3 regions of the Streptomyces sp. NPDC002602 genome follow, and region 1 is predicted to be linked to each of the others. Evidence: riboswitches for the same ligand, from Rfam matches in the RefSeq annotation. Region 1 holds a riboswitch; each other region holds the start of a gene.
What was found. A riboswitch is a leader RNA that binds a small molecule or an ion and turns the genes downstream of it on or off. The one in region 1 is predicted to bind thiamine pyrophosphate.
Positions count from the first base shown of each region.

Region 1 (3,249 bases):
GCCGCGGCGCACGGCGAGCAGCTGACCTTCCTTGACCAGCTGGCGGACCCGGGTCACTTCGATGTCGAGCATCTCCGCGATGTCGGGGAGGTACAGCCAGGCGGGGACAAGGGCATCGATCTTTGCGTCAATCTCGGTCACGGGGACAAGCCTGCCATCTCGGGCCGGCCGCCGGTACCCGGGCCGTCCGTCCGGGCGCCGGGGCGGGCGCCACCGGGCCCCCGCCCGGCGCGGCGGCGCCCCGCGACCGTGGCCGGGGTCAGGCCGCGGCGGACTTCAGGGGGGTTGCGGGGTCGGCGACCTTGGCCGGATCCAGGGCGGTGCCGGATTCGATCAGGCGGCGGCCCTGCGCGAGGTCGCGGGGGCGGCCCACGGCGAGGACGGCGACCAGGACCCCGTCGCGGAGCCAGCAGACGGACCACGCCGGGTCGGCCGGGTCGCCCCGCCACACCGTCTCGTCCGCGCCGTCGTGGTGCCCGGCGTACTGCACGAAGCGCCCGAACTGCTCCGACCAGAAGTAGGGCACCGGGTCGTAGGCCCGGTCCGTTCCGCCGCTCAGGATGTCGGCGGCGACCACCCTGGGGCCCTGGAGGGCGTTGTCCCAGTGGTGGACCAGCAGCCTGGTCCCGTAGCGGGCGGAGGGGAACGAGGCGCAGTCGCCCACCGCGTACACGTCCTCCAGCGAGGTCCGCAGCCAGGCGTCGGCCGTGACCGAGCCGTCCGGTCCCAGGTCGATCCCCGAGTCCGCGAGCCACGCGGTGGCGGGGCGGGCCCCGATGCCCACGATGACCGCGCCGGCCGGCAGTTCCCGGCCGTCCGAGAGCAGGACCCGGCCCGGCTCCACCGAGGCCACCCGGGCGCCGGTCAGCAGGGTCGCGCCCGCCTGGGCGTACCAGCGGCCCATCGCCTCGCCGACCTCGGCGGGCAGGGCCCCCGCCAGGACCCGGTCGGCCGCCTCGACGACGGTGACGGCGCAGCCCGCCTCCCGGGCCGCGGTGGCGAACTCCGCGCCGATCCAGCCGGCCCCGACCACGACGACGGCCGGGGCGGCGGCGAGGACGGGGCGCAGTCGGGCGGCGTCGTCGAGGGTGCGCAGCAGGTGGACGCCGCGGACGCCCTCGGAGCCGGGCAGGGTCAGCGGTTCGGCGCCGGTCGCCAGGACCAGGGCCTCGTACGGGACCGGGCCGACCTCCGTGTCGAGTTCGCGCGCTCCCGCGCGCAGGCCCGTGACCTCGGTGCCCAGTCGAAGGCGGATGTCGAGCCCCTCGAAGTCCACGTCGAACGCGGAGTCCTCGGCCTTGCCCAGGAGGACCGCCTTGGAGAGCGGGGGCCGGTCGTAGGGCTGGTGGGGTTCGGCGCCCAGCAGGGTCACGGGGCCGGTGTAGCCCTGTTCGCGCAGGGCCACGGCGGTCTGCACGCCGGCCATTCCGGCGCCCACGATGACGACGCCGCTCTGAGTCTGTTCCGTCTGCTCGCTCACGTCTCCCACCCTAATCTTCTGACGGTGCGTCAGGAATAGCGGGCGGGGAGGCAGCCTTACCCGGCATCGACCCCGGGGTTAGTCTGGCCACCGTACCTATCGCGGGAGTCCGGGCGCACCGGGCTGAGAGGGAGGCTGACCGGCCTCCGACCGTACGAACCTGATCCGGGTCATGCCGGCGAAGGGAGGGGCTGGACACCCATGCACTCATCGCGTTCACCGCACGTGTCACGACCGGCGGGTCACGACGTCCTCGTCATCGGGGGCGGCGTCATCGGCCTGGTCGTCGCCTGGCGGGCCGCCCGGCGCGGACTGCGCACCGTACTCGTCGATCCGTCCCCCGGAGGGGGCGCGGCCCAGGTCGCGGCCGGCATGCTCGCCGCCGTCACCGAGCTGCACTACGGCGAGGAGACCCTGCTCGGGCTCAACGTCGCCTCCGCCGCCCGCTACCCGGAGTTCGCCGCCGAACTCACCGAGGCCTCCGGCGGGCTGGGGATCGGCTACCGCGCCTGCGGCACCCTCGCCGTGGCCCTCGACTCCGACGACCGTCTCCACCTGCGCGAACTGCACGCGCTGCAACGCCGCTGCGGGCTGGAGTCGCAGTGGCTGACCGGCCGCGAGTGCCGGCGCCTGGAACCCATGCTGGCCCCGGGCGTCCGGGGCGGCCTGCGCGTCGACGGGGACCACCAGGTGGACCCGCGCCGGCTCGCCGCCGCACTGCTGGCCGCCTGCGAACGGGCCGGGGTGAGCGTCCACCGGGCCGGCGCCGACCGGTTGACCGTGCTGCACGACCGGGCCGCGGGGGCCGCGCTCGACGACGGCACGGAGCTGCGCGCCGACCAGGTGGTGCTGGCCGCGGGCTCGCTGAGCGGGCGGTTGGCGGGCGTGCCACCGCAGGTGCGGGTCCCGGTACGGCCGGTGAAGGGTCAGGTGCTGCGGCTGACGGTGCCGGCCTCGTACGCGCCGTTCCTCTCCCGGACCGTACGGGCCGTCGTCCGGGGCAGCCACGTCTACCTGGTGCCGCGCGAGAACGGCGAACTCGTCGTCGGGGCCACCAGCGAGGAACTCGGCTGGGACACCACCGTCACCGCCGGCGGGGTGTACGAGCTGCTGCGCGACGCCCACGAGTTGGTGCCCGGCATCACCGAACTCCCGCTGACCGAGACCCGGGCGGGCCTGCGACCGGCCTCCCCCGACAACGCCCCGCTGCTCGGACCCACCGAACTGCCCGGCCTGCACCTGGCCACCGGGCACTACCGCAACGGGGTGCTGCTGACCCCGCTCACCGGCGACGTCATGGCGGAACTGCTGGCCACCGGCACCATGCCGGAGGTCGCCCGCCCCTTCACCCCGCGCCGTTTCACCCAGGCACGTCAGGAGTCGTACGCATGACCATCTCCGTCAACGGCGAGCCGCGCGAGGTCGCGGCCGGCACCACCCTCGACGCGGTGGTCGCCACCCTGACGCGCGCCCACCAGGGCGTCGCGGCGGCACTCAACGAGACCGTGGTGCCGCGCGGCCGGTGGTCGCACACCGAGGTCGGCGAAGGCGACCGGGTCGAGGTCCTCACCGCGGTCCAGGGAGGCTGACCACGATGGCGGACGACCTCTTCTCCCTCGGCGGCCGGACCTTCACCTCCCGCCTGATCATGGGCACGGGCGGCGCCCCCAGCCTGGACGTCCTGGAACGCGCCCTGATCGCCTCCGGCACGGAACTGACCACCGTGGCCATGCGCCGCCTGGACCCGACGGTCCAGGGGTCGGTGCTGT
Region 1 is NZ_JBIAQX010000002.1:79,188-82,436, forward strand. Features, by position in the region: gene ACFYW3_RS05740 (Rv2175c family DNA-binding protein) at 1-141, opposite strand, end outside; gene ACFYW3_RS05745 (NAD(P)/FAD-dependent oxidoreductase) at 260-1,480, opposite strand; TPP riboswitch at 1,572-1,684, shown strand; gene thiO (glycine oxidase ThiO) at 1,682-2,872, shown strand; gene thiS (sulfur carrier protein ThiS) at 2,869-3,069, shown strand; gene ACFYW3_RS05760 (thiazole synthase) at 3,075-3,249, shown strand, end outside.

Region 2 (3,249 bases), on a different contig from region 1:
TCCCACTCCTGGGCGCCCGGGTGTCCCTTGGCCAGGTCGGCCGCGTGTGCGGAGATCTTGTACGTGATGACACCGGTCTTCACGTCGTCCCGGTTGGGCAGACCCAGGTGCTCCTTGGGCGTCACGTAGCAGAGCATCGCGGTACCCCACCAGGCGATCATGGCCGCGCCGATGCCGGAGGTGATGTGGTCGTACGCGGGAGCGACGTCGGTGGTCAGCGGCCCGAGCGTGTAGAACGGCGCCTCCTCGCAGATCTCCTGCTGAAGGTCGATGTTCTCCTTGATCTTGTGCATCGGGACATGGCCCGGGCCCTCGATCATCGTCTGGACGTTGTGCCGCTTGGCGATGGTGTTCAGCTCGCCCAGCGTCCTCAACTCCGCGAACTGCGCCGCGTCGTTCGCGTCGGCGATGGAGCCGGGGCGCAGGCCGTCGCCCAGCGAGTACGTGACGTCGTACGTCGCCAGGATCTCGCAGAGCTCCTCGAAGTTCGTGTAGAGGAAGTTCTCCTTGTGGTGCGCGAGGCACCACGCGGCCATGATCGAGCCACCCCGCGAGACGATGCCGGTCTTGCGACGGGCGGTCAGCGGCACGTACGGCAGCAGCACGCCGGCGTGCACCGTCATGTAGTCGACGCCCTGTTCGGCCTGCTCGATGACCGTGTCCTTGTAGATCTCCCACGTCAGGTCCTCGGCACGGCCGTCGACCTTCTCCAGCGCCTGGTACAGCGGCACGGTGCCGATCGGGACGGGGGAGTTGCGCAGCACCCACTCACGCGTGGTGTGGATGTTGCGGCCGGTGGAGAGGTCCATGACCGTGTCGGCGCCCCACTTGGTCGCCCAGGTCATCTTGTCCACCTCCTCCTCGATGGAGGAGGTGACGGCCGAGTTGCCGATGTTGGCGTTGACCTTCACCAGGAAGCGCTTACCGATGATCATCGGCTCGATCTCCGGGTGGTTCACATTCGCCGGAAGCACCGCGCGACCCGCCGCGATCTCCTCGCGGACGACCTCGGGGGAGACGTTCTCGCGGATCGCGACGTACTCCATCTCCGGGGTGATCTCGCCCCGTCGGGCGTACGCGAGCTGTGTGACGGCGGCGCCGTCGCGGCCCCGGCGGGGCTGACGGGGCCGACCCGGGAAGACCGCGTCGAGGTTCTTGAGACCACCGCGGGGGGACGTGTGCTTGATGCCGTCGTCCTCGGGGCGCACGGGACGGCCCGAGTACTCCTCGGTGTCACCGCGACCGATGATCCAGTTCTCGCGGAGCGGAGCAAGACCCCGGCGGACGTCCGTCTCGATCTGGGGATCGGTGTACGGACCGGACGTGTCGTAGAGCGTCACGTCCTTTCCGTTGGTGAGGTGGACCTGGCGGACCGGCACCCGGATGTCGGGGCGGGAGCCCGCCAGGTATCCCTTGTGCCAGCCGGGCTGGCGCTCGGTCTGGCCGTCGACGTCCTGGCTGACGGCAGGCGTGCGTGCGTCCTGAATGGTCATGAGACCTGATCTCCCTACGCCGGCATTACCCGGTAACAGGTTCGGCGGTCGACGCAGCCTCTTCCCGTACGTCGTGACGACGTGCGTACGGTGATCAGCGTCCTCTCAGCCCGGTGCTCCGAGCTCCCGCGTTGTGCAAAGGTGCCCCCACGCTAGCGTCATCTGTGGCGTGCTGAACAGTGGGCCCCCTCATCTCTTGCGATGATCGGCCGGTGACGACCTCGCCGCAGCCCCCCACCGAGCCCGCAGAGCACACCGGTCACACCGGTCACGAACACGCCCCACTCGGCCATGTGCCAAGCCCCTCCCACGGACATTCCCACAGCCATGGCCACGGCCCGGCCGCTCCCGTTTCCAAGCACCTGCGCAAGGTCATCGCGGCCGTACTGATCCCGTTCGCCACCGCGGTCTTCATCGGCATGGTGGTCCTCTGGCCGGGGGGCGCCCCTGCCCACGAGCGCACCGGCGTCGGGTTCGACCGCCAGACCCAGCAGGGGAAGGTCGTCACCCTGGCCCAGGTCGACTGCAAGTCGGTGAACGCCTCGCAGGTGCCCCCCACGGGCGACACGTCGACCCCGGAAGGCCGTGAGGCCCAGGCCGCGCAGACCGGCGAGTGCAAGAAGGCCACCGTCGAGGTCACCAGCGGCCCCGACAAGGGCCGGACCTTCTTCGAGATCGTCCAGCCCGGCGCTCCGCGCCAGTTGGCGAGCGGTCAGGAGGTGGTGGTCGCGTACGCCCCGGACGCACCCCGGGACCTCCAGTACTCCGTGATCGACCTCAATCGGAAGTTCCCGATGGCACTGCTCGCCGGGATCTTCGCCATCGCGGTCGTCATCGTCGGGCGAATGCGTGGACTGTTCGCACTGATCGCGCTCGCTGTCAGTTTCACCGTCCTGACCCTCTTCATCCTCCCGGCGATCCTCCAGGGTTCCAACCCTCTGCTCGTCGCGGTGATCGGGGCCAGCGCGATCATGCTGATCGCCCTCTACATGTGCCACGGGCTGACCGCGCGCACCTCGGTCGCCGTCCTCGGGACGCTCGTCTCGCTTCTGCTGATCGGCCTGTTGGGATCCTGGTTCATCGGATGGGCGTTCCTCAGCGGGAACACCGACGACAACACCGGTCTGATCCACGGTCTGTACCCGGAGATCGACATGAGCGGCCTGTTGCTCGCAGGCGTGATCATCGGTTCCCTGGGCGTCCTCGACGACGTGACGGTCACCCAGACCTCAGCCGTCTGGGAACTCCACCAGGCCGACCCGAAGATGGGCCCGCGAGCCCTGTACCGGGCGGGCATCCGGATCGGCCGCGACCACATCGCGTCCGTGGTCAACACGCTGGTGTTGGCGTACGCGGGCGCCGCGCTGCCCTTGCTCCTGCTGTTCTCGATCGCGAACAGCAGCATGGGCTCGGTCGCGAACAGCGAGCTGGTCGCGGAGGAGATCGTACGGACCCTCGTGGGCTCGATCGGGCTCGTGGCCTCTGTACCGGTCACCACGGCACTGGCCGCGTTGGTGGTCTCCGCCGACCGCCCGGGCGCTCCGGACACCGCGCCGGCCGCGGGTCCGGCACGTGGTGGCCGGGGCCGGCGGCGCAAGCGCTGAGCGTAGGGGCGGGACCGGACGGGGCGACGGCGGGTGGTGAGCGCGACGAACGGGGCGGTCGCTCAGCCCGCGTTCCGCTCGTTCTGCTGGGATTCGTCCAGGATCTTGCCGAGCGCCTCGTCGAGGTTCTCCTCGAAGTCACTCAGAGTGCG
Region 2 is NZ_JBIAQX010000006.1:204,748-207,996, reverse strand. Features, by position in the region: gene thiC (phosphomethylpyrimidine synthase ThiC) at 1-1,493, opposite strand, end outside; TPP riboswitch at 1,488-1,633, opposite strand; gene ACFYW3_RS19275 (YibE/F family protein) at 1,706-3,097, shown strand; gene ACFYW3_RS19270 (SsgA family sporulation/cell division regulator) at 3,160-3,249, opposite strand, start outside.
Region 2: it holds a riboswitch for thiamine pyrophosphate, as region 1 does, so the genes downstream of both, thiC (phosphomethylpyrimidine synthase ThiC) here and thiO (glycine oxidase ThiO) in region 1, are expected to answer to the same signal.

Region 3 (3,249 bases), on a different contig from region 1:
CCGCCCGAGGACTACCTCAAGGACGTCACGGCGGGTGTCTTCGCGGCGTTCTACGTACCCTTCCTGGCGACCTTCGTCACGATGCTGCTCGCCGCCGACGACGGTCCGCAGCGGGTGATGACGTTCCTGGCCCTGACCGTGGTCAGTGACACCGGGGCGTACGCGGTGGGCTGGCGCTTCGGCAAGACCAAGCTCGCGCCGCGCATCAGCCCCGGGAAGACCCGTGAGGGGCTCTTCGGGGCGGTGGCCTTCGCGATGGTGGCCGGCGCGCTGTGCATGGAGTTCCTGGTCGACGGCGGGGTCTGGTGGCAGGGCCTGCTGCTGGGGCTGGCCGTCGCGGTCAGTGCCACGCTGGGCGACCTCGGCGAGTCGATGATCAAGCGGGACCTGGGCATCAAGGACATGGGGACCCTGCTCCCGGGACACGGCGGGATCATGGACCGGCTCGACTCCCTGCTGCCGACCGCTCCGGTGGTGTGGCTGCTGCTGGCCGCTTTCGTCGGCACCGGCTGACACCGGCCTCCGGTTACTCTTGAAAGGCGTGCTGCTTCTGCGGCGCGCCTTTCGTCTTACGAGGAGTACCTGCCATGGCCCGCCCTGTTCCGGGAGAGCTCACTTTCGTCGCCCCTCGCGGGGTGAAGAAGCCGCCCCGGCACCTCGCCGACATGACCCCGGCCGAGCGCCGCGAGGCGGTCGCCGCGATCGGCGAGAAGCCGTTCCGGGCCAAGCAGCTCTCCCAGCACTACTTCGCGCGGTACGCGCACGACCCGGCGGAGTGGACGGACATCCCGGCCGCCTCGCGGGAGAAGCTCCGCCAGGAGCTGCTGCCGGACCTAATGAACGTCCTGCGGCACATCTCGTGCGATGACGACACCACGCGCAAGACCCTGTGGAAGCTGCACGACGGCACGCTCGTCGAGTCCGTGCTGATGCGCTACCCGGACCGGGTCACCATGTGCATCTCCTCGCAGGCGGGCTGCGGGATGAACTGCCCGTTCTGCGCCACCGGCCAGGCGGGTCTGGACCGCAACCTGTCCACGGCCGAGATCGTGCACCAGATCGTGGACGGCATGCGAGCGCTGCGCGACGGCGAGGTCCCCGGCGGGCCGGCCCGACTGTCCAACATCGTCTTCATGGGCATGGGCGAGCCGCTGGCCAACTACAACCGGGTCGTCGGCGCCATCCGTCGGTTGACCGACCCGGAGCCCGACGGTCTGGGGCTGTCCCAGCGCGGCATCACCGTCTCCACCGTCGGTCTGGTCCCGGCCATGCTGCGGTTCGCCGACGAGGGCTTCAAGTGCCGTCTCGCCGTGTCGCTGCACGCCCCGGACGACGAGCTCCGCGACACCCTCGTGCCCGTGAACACCCGCTGGAACGTCCGTGAGGTACTCGGCGCGGCCTGGGAGTACGCGGAGAAGTCCGGCCGTCGCATCTCCATCGAGTACGCCCTGATCCGCGACATCAACGACCAGGCCTGGCGTGGTGACCTGCTCGGCAAGCTCCTCAAGGGCAAGCGCGTGCACGTCAACCTGATCCCGCTGAACCCGACCCCCGGCTCGAAGTGGACGGCCTCGCGTCCCGAGGACGAGAAGGCCTTCGTGGAGGCCATCGCCCGCCACGGGGTGCCGGTGACCGTACGCGACACCCGCGGTCAGGAGATCGACGGCGCGTGCGGCCAGCTGGCAGCCTCGGAGCGCTAGCTTTCGTTTCCGGTCAGTCACATTCGGCCACCGGGGTACTCTGTGGCCGAACAAATTTCATATTCCGACAGGGGAGCGCCACAGCGCTGAGAGTGCGGTAACCGTCACCGCAGACCCTCTGAACCTCGCCCCGGTCATTCGGGGTAGGAAGTTCGGTCACCACTCAAGCTGTTGCGCCCTGCCCGGCGTCCGCTCCACAGAGCGCCGGGCAGGGCCGCGTCTTCTCCTGGACATCCCAGGAGGAATTCACCAGTGAGCACCACCAGGAAGTACGCGGGCCTCGCGCTCGTGGCCGCGCTGGGCGTCGGCACCCTCAGTGCCTGCGGCGACGGCGAGGCCAAGGACAAGCCGTCGGCGGGCGCGAGCGACGCACCGAAGTCCAAGACCGTCACGCTCGTCTCCCACGACTCCTTCAACGTCAGCGACGCGGTCCTCAAGGAGTTCGAGCAGCGGAGCGGCTACACGGTCAAGAAGCTGAAGTCCGGGGACGCGGGCGCCGCCCTGAACCAGGAGATCCTCACGAAGGGCTCCCCGCGCGGCGACGTCTTCTTCGGCGTGGACAACACCCTCCTGTCGCGCGCCCTCGACAACGGCATCTTCACCCCGTACGAGGCCAAGGGCCTGGCCGAGGTCAAGCCCGAGTTCGTGCTCGACAAGGAGCACCGGGTCACCCCGATCGACTCCGGCGACATCTGCGTCAACTACGACAAGAAGTACTTCGCCGACAAGAAGATCGCCCCGCCGCAGACGCTGGACGACCTGATCAAGCCGGAGTACAAGGACCTGCTGGTCACCGAGAACGCCGCGACCTCCTCGCCCGGTCTCGGATTCCTGCTCGCCTCCGTCGGCAAGTACGGCGAGGACGGCTGGAAGGACTACTGGACCAAGCTGAAGGCCAACGGCGTCGAGGTCGTCGACGGCTGGGAGCAGGCCTACAACGAGCGGTTCTCCGGCTCGGCCGGCGGCAAGAAGGCCAAGGGCGACCGCCCGCTGGTCGTCTCGTACGCCTCCAGCCCGCCGGTCGAGGTGCTGTACGGCGAGCCGAAGCCGGCCGAGGCCCCGACCGGTGTCTCCGCCGGCACCTGCTTCCGCCAGATCGAGTTCGCGGGTCTGCTGAAGGGCGCCAAGAACGAGGAGGGGGGCAAGGCCCTCCTCGACTTCCTGATCAGCAAGAAGTTCCAGGAAGACATGCCCCTGAACATGTTCGTGAACCCGGTCGTCAAGAACGCGGCGCTGCCGGAGCTCTTCACGAAGCACGGTGTGGTGATCGAGAAGCCGGAGAACGTCGCGCCGGAGACCATCGCCAAGAACCGTGAGCAGTGGGTCAAGGCATGGTCCTCGCTCGCCGTGAAGTAGGACGGGTGAGCCCGAGGGGGGGGACGCGGGCCACGCTGGTCAGGCTGGGCCTGATGGTGATCCCGCTCGCCTTCTTCGGGCTGTTCTTCGCCTATCCCGTCGCCGCGATCGTCGGGCGCGGGCTGAAGACCGACGACGGGTGGCAGTTCGGCCGGATCGGCGAGGTGCTGGGCCGGCCCGACATCGCCGACGT
Region 3 is NZ_JBIAQX010000007.1:89,561-92,809, reverse strand. Features, by position in the region: gene ACFYW3_RS20525 (phosphatidate cytidylyltransferase) at 1-513, shown strand, start outside; gene rlmN (23S rRNA (adenine(2503)-C(2))-methyltransferase RlmN) at 588-1,700, shown strand; TPP riboswitch at 1,760-1,868, shown strand; gene ACFYW3_RS20515 (thiamine ABC transporter substrate binding subunit) at 1,953-3,056, shown strand; gene ACFYW3_RS20510 (iron ABC transporter permease) at 3,110-3,249, shown strand, end outside.
Region 3: it holds a riboswitch for thiamine pyrophosphate, as region 1 does, so the genes downstream of both, ACFYW3_RS20515 (thiamine ABC transporter substrate binding subunit) here and thiO (glycine oxidase ThiO) in region 1, are expected to answer to the same signal.